2 regions of the Collimonas arenae genome follow, and region 2 is predicted to be linked to the other one. Evidence: predicted binding sites of a transcription regulator. Region 2 holds the regulator's gene; the other holds the start of a gene.
What was found. The regulator LexA, encoded in region 2, represses DNA repair genes until DNA is damaged. The targets are predictions, from matches to a motif close to ACTGTATNNNNATACAGT.
Positions count from the first base shown of each region.

Region 1: the regulator LexA is predicted to act here: its motif matches at 2,185-2,202, upstream of LT85_RS07475 (VRR-NUC domain-containing protein).

Region 1 is NZ_CP009962.1:1,652,030-1,656,456, reverse strand. Features, by position in the region: gene LT85_RS07480 (ATP-dependent DNA helicase) at 1-443, opposite strand, end outside; gene LT85_RS07475 (VRR-NUC domain-containing protein) at 443-2,116, opposite strand; gene LT85_RS07470 (NADP-dependent malic enzyme) at 2,401-4,427, opposite strand, start outside.
Region 2 is NZ_CP009962.1:2,360,606-2,365,032, reverse strand. Features, by position in the region: gene rplI (50S ribosomal protein L9) at 1-205, opposite strand, end outside; gene rpsR (30S ribosomal protein S18) at 232-516, opposite strand; gene priB (primosomal replication protein N) at 558-884, opposite strand; gene rpsF (30S ribosomal protein S6) at 930-1,298, opposite strand; gene lexA (transcriptional repressor LexA) at 1,661-2,311, shown strand; gene LT85_RS10560 (RNA methyltransferase) at 2,357-3,133, opposite strand; gene LT85_RS10555 (inositol monophosphatase family protein) at 3,292-4,095, shown strand; gene LT85_RS10550 (VOC family protein) at 4,272-4,427, shown strand, end outside.

The DNA of each region.
Region 1 (4,427 bases), 710 kb from region 2:
GCAGTCAAATGTTCTGTCAGCAGGGTTTCCTTCTGGCTACCGATATCGTAGTACACCAGCGCCAGCTGCAACTCATCCAGTTGCCGGCTCTGGCACAACAAGTGACCGTAGATCCGGACCTGCGCCCAGTGCAGATGGCGATGGTTCTCCGGCATGCGGCCGAGATCGCCGCGGAAAGTCTTGACCTCTTCCAGCCGGTTCAAGCCCGGGTCATAGCCATCGGCGCGCCCGCGCACCAGCAAGTGACCAAATGATCCGCTTAGGCTGACCTCGGATTCATAAGAGGCATTACGGCGCGACGCCACGACGGCATGGCCAGTGATTCCCTCTTGTGCGGTTGGCGACGGCGTGAAGCGCAGGTCGAGATCGCCCTGCTTGGCCGTGAATTCGCACAGGGTGCGCACGGCGACCACATAGCTGGAGCTGGATGCAGCGGCATTCATCACGCCGTCTCCCCGACCCATTGCACGTAGTACACCGCAACCGGGATGTCATGGCTGGCGAAATAATCCAGCCAGCGGATCTGATTGTCTTGCAAGCGGTCGCCAGGCCCCTTGACTTCAATCATCTGGTAACGCCTCTCCGCCGGCCAGAATTGGATCAGGTCCGGCAGACCGGAGCGGTTGCTCTTGATGTCTTGCAGGATCCGCTCAAAACACTTTTCCAGGTGCGGTGCGGGGATGCAATCCAAGGCCAGCGTCAGTAATTCATCATCGATTGCACCCCAGAACACGAACGGCGACTGGGTATTTTCCTTGGCATGGAAACGATGCAAGATGATCTGCTTGTAGCCGCCGTTGCGTAGCATGGCAAAGCCGGCATCAAACTGCGCGGTCCGCCGCAAACGGAAATCGGGGCTGTGCAAATCGGCCGGACCGCTCTGGAACGGATGAAAAAAAGCGCCCGGCACCGGCGTAAAGATCGCATCCCAGAACAACAGGCCGAACAGGGAATTGATCAGCGCGTTTTCGACATAGACTGCGGGCGCATCCTCTCGGGCAAGATACTGGCCGAGCGCGGCCTCGACCGACATGCCAGAATCGGGAGGCATCAATTGAATCTGATGCTGGACGATGCCAACGGCAGCAGCTTTAGCCAGTTTTGGATAGCCAAGCACACGCCGCAGGCGCGGCATCACACGCAGCAACTGTTGTTGTTCGGCTTCGCTTTCCGCCTGCCCTTCAGCCTGCTGCGCCAACGCAAACGCCGCTTCGGGTTCCCCGCAACGTTCCAGCACCCGGATTGCCCGCAGACGCGCTCCGGGCCGGCTGTTATCGGCATACAGGCGCAAAGCCAGCGATAGCTCGCCGATGCGCTCGCAATGTTGCGCGATGTGGAACAGCAGCTTGCTGCGGCGCTCCTCCAGCCAGGTATTGGGATAAGGCTCGGCGCAGATATCGGCCACTATGGCGTGCGGCATTTCGCCGTTGTAAAACCGTTCGCGGCAAGCATGCAGATGCAGGTAATCGTCAAGATCCTGGCGGCAGCTGAAACCTTGCGCAGCGGGAGATAAATCGACCTGTTCATACTTGAAAATACCTAGCTCCGACAGCACGAATTCCGACCAGTCCTGATACAAGTTACCGAAAAACATCAGGCGCAGACGATCGCACAGCGCAACAACCGGCGCACTCAGCTGTAACAGGCTGTCGCTGGCGCTGGGACACCAATCGGTAAAACTGCGCGTGCGCGCAGCGCTACCGTCCACGCCCTCCGCCGCATGCAGCAAGGCCAGCTGTTCACTCTTGCGCGCGCCCTTATTGGTCTGCAACAGCAGGAAAGCTGCGATGATTTCAGTTTTAGTTAACACGCTGAACAACTGATCCAGATCCAGCAAGGGCTGCGGATCGATCCAGCCAGCCGCTACCAGAGCCGCAGCTGCGTTGCCTGCGCAACCGATTTCGTCGTAACGCAGTTTGCTGAGCCGGAACAACCCGCCTTTGCGCATCACCATCCGTACCAGTAACGCCGCCGAAGCTTGAGGCAAACTGCCGAAACCATCGACGAACGCCTGCTCCTGCGGATTCAACAGATGACGATAACGAGTGCGTACCGATTCGACAACGGTGACAAAATTGTCCAGGTAGTAAAAGCGGTTTTCCAGCGGTTTTTTCATGATCCGGATGCAATGACATTCAAGCAATGCGGCTCAAGCGGTGAGCAGTCACTTTAGATGATTTTTACACTGTACAAACGTACAGTTATTCGTAGTATATACGAACGCTCGGTGTTCAATTGATGGGAAACATGCGCAGCCGTCAAAATATGAAAAACTGGCTGAGGAGCGGAGGACGCCAAAATTGAAGATTCTTATAAAAAATCCCCGTCGCTGCAGATGCAGGTACGGGGATTTTTTCAGGCTGGTTTCTACTGATCGCTTACCAAAGCATTACTTGCCGATCAGACTTTCTGTTTTGCAGAAATCGCATTGGCCACGACCAGCGCCGTCATGTTGACGACACGGCGCACCGTGGCGGATGGGTTCAGGATATGCACGGGAGCAGCCGCGCCCAGCAGTACCGGCCCTACCGTCACGCCTTGACCGCCGGTCATCTTCAACACGTTGAACAGGATATTGGCGGAGTCCAGATTCGGCATGACCAGTACATTGGCGTTGCCTGTCAGGGTCGACTTAGGCAAGAACTGCGCACGCAGCTCGGCGCTCAGCGCGGCATCGCCATGCATCTCTCCATCGGCTTCGACATCCGGCATGCGCTTGACGAACAGGTCGCGTGCGGCGCGCATCTTTTTCGCCGATGGACGATTACTGGAACCGAACATCGAATGCGACAGAAAGGCCACTTTGGGCGGCACTCCGAAACGCCGGACTTCTTCCACCGCCATCGCGGCGATATCGGCCAGTTGTTCGGCGTCCGGATCGTCATTGACGAAGGTATCGGCGATGAACAAGGTGTGTTTATCCAGCACCAGGCCGTTCATGGCGGCAAAGCCCTTGGCGCCTTCGCGCAGGCCGATGATGTCGCTGACATGTTCCAGATGGCTGTCGAAACGGCCGACTAGGCCGCACAGCATGCCGTCGGCATCGCCCAGCTTGACCAGCATCGAAGCGATGGTCGTATTCGAACGGCGCAATGTCGATTTCGCCATCTCAGGCGTCACCCCATCGCGCGCCTTGATCTCGTGATAGGCCTCCCAGTACTGGCGGAAACGGCCGTCGTCTTCCGGGTTGACCAATTCGAAATCGCGGCCAGCCTGCAAACGCAAACCGGCGCGTTTGATGCGCGCTTCGATCACCGCCGGACGGCCGATCAGGATTGGCCGCACCAGCTTTTCTTCCAATGCGATCTGTACCGCGCGCAACACGCGTTCATCTTCGCCTTCAGCGTAGACGATGCGCTGCGGCTCACCGCGCGCAGCCAGGAACACCGGACGCATGAACATGCCGGTGTGACTGACGAAACGCATCAGCGACTGGCGATAGGCATCCATGTCCTTGATCGGGCGCGTCGCCACGCCAGACTCTTCGGCGGCGCGCGCCACTGCTGGCGCAATGCGCAAGATCAGGCGCGAATCGAAAGGCTTCGGAATGATGTATTCCGGGCCGAACTGCAGTTCCTGGCCGGCATAGGCGGAAGCCACTTCTTCGCTGATCTCAGCCTTGGTCAGGTCGGCAATCTCGCGCACGCAAGCAACCTTCATGGCTTCGGTGATGCTGGTGGCGCCGCAATCCAGAGCGCCACGGAAAATATAGGGGAAGCACAACACGTTGTTGACCTGGTTCGGATAATCCGAACGGCCGGTGGCGATGATGCAGTCCGGGCGCGCTTCCAGCGCCAGTTCAGGGCGGATTTCCGGTTCCGGGTTGGCCAGCGCCAGGATGATAGGCTGGCTGCCCATGGCCTTCACCATATCCTGCGTCAAGACACCAGGTGCGGAGCAACCGAGGAATACGTCGGCGCCAACAATCGCGTCTGCCAGAGTGCGTGCGTCGGTAACTTGCACATAGCGCTGCTTGGATACGTCGAGCTTGTCTTCGCGCTTGTCATGGATCACGCCGCGCGAATCGCAGACGAAAATGTTTTCGCGCTTGACGCCCAGCTCCACCATCAGGTCGAGGCAGGCAATCGCCGCTGCGCCAGCCCCGGAAGCCACTAGCTTGACTTCACCGATCGCTTTGTTGACCAGTTCCAGGCCGTTCAGCAATGCTGCAGAGGAAATGATGGCGGTACCGTGCTGATCGTCATGGAAGACCGGAATCTTCATGCGCTCGCGCAGTTTCTTCTCGATGTAGAAACATTCCGGCGCCTTGATGTCTTCCAGGTTGATGCCGCCCAGGGTCGGCTCTAGCGCAGCAATGATCTCGACCAGCTTGTCCGGATCGCGCTCTGCCAGTTCGATATCGAACACATCGATGCCGGCGAAATTATGGAACAGGCAGCCCTTGCCTTCCATGACCGGCTTGCCGG
Region 2 (4,427 bases):
CTTGGCCTTGCGCCACAGCCAGCTTGGCTGCTGCTGCTGTTTCCAGATCAGCGCGCTTCGCTTCGAATTCAGCGATAGCTGTAGTTGTAGCACGACGTGCCATGCGTTGCGGGATCAGGAAATTACGTGCGTAACCGTCCTTGACGCGAACAACTTCACCCAGATTGCCGAGATTAACGACTTTTTCCAACAGAATAACTTGCATATTTTTCTCCTATTTCAAGTCGTCAATTAAGCGTTGTGCAGATCGGTGTATGGCAGCAGCGCCAGGAAACGTGCGCGCTTGATCGCAGTATCCACTTGACGTTGATAGATTGCCTTGGTGCCGGTCAGACGTGCTGGCATGATCTTGCCGTTTTCTTGAACAAAATCCTTGAGCGTGTCGACGTCCTTGTAGTCAACGCTGGCAACGTGTGCAGCGGTGAAACGGCAGAATTTCTTGCGCTTGAACAGCGGGTTTTGTTGTTGACGCTTGTTTTTCAGTTTACTTTTATCGAACTTTTTACCGAATGCCATTTTTGGCTCCTGTATCTAAAATAATTAATCTGCAATTTCAGCTATGTTCCTGAGGAAGCATCTGCTTCTATCGCAGCGAAATCCGTGATGTGAAATACCAGACTTCTACCATTGCGACTCTTGCGTGCCATGAACCCGGTAAACCAGAAAGTACCACCCAACTGCGCCTGACTGAATCTTCCCGAAATCTCGCCAACAGCTAGTGCGGCAATTTCGAATTCGATCAAACGCTTGATTCCTGCTTCAATCGGCTCCGACCGATGCTGCAAATTTGCAGATACAATCGGAATGCCTGCCGGCGTATAACGGATGACTTCACGTTCGGCAATATCGGCAACCAGCTGAAACACGTTATTGGCTTGACTCACTCCTGATGGACTCGATGGCTATAGGATCGCTGATAGGTCGGGCAATTAGGCTGCCGGCGCTTCAGTGCGATGGCTCTTGGCAGCATCTTCCTTCTGCACAGCCTTCATCATTGGCGAAGGACCAGTTTCGGCCTTCTTCAGCTTGACAGTCAGATGACGCAACACTGCATCATTGAACTTGAAGCCGGTTTCGATTTCAGCCAGAGTTTCGCTGTCGCACTCGATGTTGAGGCAGACGTAATGCGCTTTTGCCAGTTTCTGGATCAGGTAAGCCAGTTGACGGCGACCCCAGTCTTCCACGCGATGTACAGTGCCGCCACGTGTTGTGACGATACCTTTGTAGCGTTCGATCATTGCAGGCACTTGCTCGCTTTGATCAGGATGGACGATAAATACGATTTCATAATGACGCATGTAAGCTCCTTTTGGACGGATTGAAGAATCGCCCACCTCGGCGTCAAGACGAGTGTGGGAAGAGGAAAACCAGCAATAGTACGCGCAATTGCAACAAAACTCAATGCTTTCAAGCGCCTGCAACTACTTCCGCATAAGGAAGTGGTTTAATCGCATCATTTATCTTGCATTTGCACAAATACTGTACAAAAATACAGACTGTTGATATACACAGCACTAATGCAATGGCATTAAATACGTTTTTTGCGCAACCGTACCTTATGTACTTTAGCCGCCTTACCTGAATTGAACAGTTGGGGGCAGCGCAGTCCGGCTGCACCGGCTCTTAAACCTTGCCTTGCGAATATTGCAAACAAATACCTATGATCAAACTGACCGCCCGCCAACAGCAAATCCTCGACCTGATCAAGGACGCCATCGAAAACACGGGTTTTCCGCCGACGCGCGCTGAAATAGCGACCGAGCTTGGCTTTCGTTCAGCCAATGCGGCCGAAGAACACTTGCAAGCGCTGGCGCGCAAGGGCGCCATCGTGATAGCGCCCGGCACCTCGCGTGGCATCCGCCTGACCGAAACCACCCTGCGCAGCCAAGGCACACAACTGGCGTTGCCGCATCCCGCCCTGATGCAACTCAGCCTGCCGCTGGTTGGACGGGTTGCCGCCGGATCGCCGATCCTGGCGCAAGAACACATCCAGGCTACCTACAATGTCGACCCCGCCCTGTTCAGCGCCAAACCGGATTATTTGCTGAAGGTGCGCGGCATGTCGATGCGCGACGCTGGCATCATGGATGGCGACTTGTTGGCAGTAAAGAAAACCGACAGCGCCAGAAATGGCCAGATTGTCGTCGCGCGCCTTGGCGACGACGTGACTGTCAAGCGCTATCAGAAATCAGGCTCGGTGATCCAGTTGCTTCCTGAAAACCCGGATTTTGAACCTATTATCGTGACACCGAGCCAGGAAGATTTCGCCCTTGAAGGCCTGGCGGTTGGCCTACTGCGCAGCTGGAACTAACTGAAAACAGGACAACAGCCGGCTGATATCGTCTGGCTACCGAACTCAGGAACGATCAAGGCGACGCCGCTTAGTCAGAATCTGACTGGCGATCCCGCGCAAGATATTGACCTCCTCGGTTTCCAGCTGGGCGCGGGAAAACAGGCGCTTAAGGCGCGGCATCAGTTTTTTCGGGCTGACAGGATCAAGGAATTCAATCTCGATCAAGGCCTGCTCCAGATGTGCAAACATGCCATCGATATCGCTCAGGCTGGCGGCATTGCCCTGGAAGCCAATTTCACTGCCGACCGGCAAAGGCAAATCCTCGCTGGCAGCTACCCGGCATTCATAAGCCAGCACTTGTACAGCCTGCGCCAGATTCAGCGATGAATATTCAGGATTGGCAGGAATATTCAGTAAGACATTGCACTTTTCGACCACTTCATTCGGCAGACCGTAGCGCTCGCTGCCGAACAGCACCGCAGCGTTCAGGCTGGCATCAGCGGCCAACTGGGCGGCCAACGCGCGCGGGGCAGTCAAAGGCGGGGAAAATTCGCGCAAGCGTGCGCTCAGCGCCGCAGCAAAGTTGCAGCCCTCCAAAGCCTCTTCGACAGTAGCAACGATCCGCGCTGAAGCCAGGATGTCTTGTGCGCCGCTGGCAAATGCAACGGCCTCATCTCTTTGCAACACATCGGGGAAGCGCGGATTGACCAGGACCAGCTCGGAAAAACCCATGGTTTTGATAGCGCGGGCAGCCGCACCAACATTGCCAGGACTACTGGTTTCGACCAGCACAAAGCGCAGGCGGTTGAAAAGAGACGTATTGATTTTGGCCAGCTTCATTTAAAATAGCGCCATAACGCGGATTTCTGCGACTAAAAGCTGCTTATTTATCAAAATATTCATCTGCACGTCCGCATCGTTCATTATTATTAATCATAGTGGTGGTTCTGTTCCCGGTTGGCACAGTGCCGCCATTTTAACGGAACCCTACCTCGATTATGCATCCAATGCTCAATACGGCCATCAAGGCCGCCCGTCGCGGTGCCCAAGTCATTTCGCGCGCCTCTTTCGACCTCGATCTGCTGAAGGTAACGAAGAAACAGCATAACGACTTCGTCACCGAAGTCGACCAGGCTGCCGAAGCGGCGATCATCGACGTCTTGAAGAATGCCTACCCGGATCACGCAATCCTGGCCGAAGAATCTGGCGCCTCCGCCAATCTGCATGACGACAACGAAAACGTCTGGATCATCGATCCGCTGGATGGCACTACCAACTTTATCCACGGCTTCCCACAATACTGCGTCTCGATCGCATTGCAGCACAAGGGCCAGATCACGCAAGCGGTGATCTACGACCCAACCCGCAACGATTTGTTCACCGCCACCAAGGGTTCCGGCGCCTATCTGAACGACAAGCGGATTCGCGTAGGCAAGCGCGACAAGATCGCCGACGCCCTGATTGGTACCGGCTTCCCGTTCCGTGAAACCGAAGGTCCGGCCATGGATGAGTACATGAAGATGTTCCGTATCATGACCCAAAATTGCGCTGGCCTGCGTCGCCCCGGCTCAGCCGCTCTCGACCTGGCCTACCTGGCCGCAGGTCGCCTCGACGGCTTCTTCGAAAAAGGGCTGAAGCCTTGGGATATCGCTGCCGGCTCACTGCTGATCAGCGAATCGGGCGGCATCATTGGCGATTTCAGCGGCGAATCCGACTACCTGTACAAGGGTGACGTACTCGCCGGCAGCCCTAAGGTATTTGCCCAGATGGTTGGTTTGTTGTCACCGTTTGCCAAGAAATAATAGAACGCCGGTTACAGCACGGCCGTTACTGCAGAGCGCTTCCGTCACGGTAATTTTGCGGTAACCGGTAAAACTGTTTTTTGCCATTTCAACTCTGCGGTTGAGAGACTACAATGCATGCGCAGCAGCGCAACTGGGTACTCTCAAGACCATCTCTCAACCCGCAGGAGAGCAATATGGCAGTCAAACCTATCCCCGACGGCTACACCAGTGTCACCGCCTATCTCGCTATTGACGGCGCAGCCGAAGCAATAGCGTTCTATCAAAAAGCTTTCAACGCAGTCGAGATTATGCGCATGGAAGGTCCCGACAAGAGAATCGGCCATGCCGAA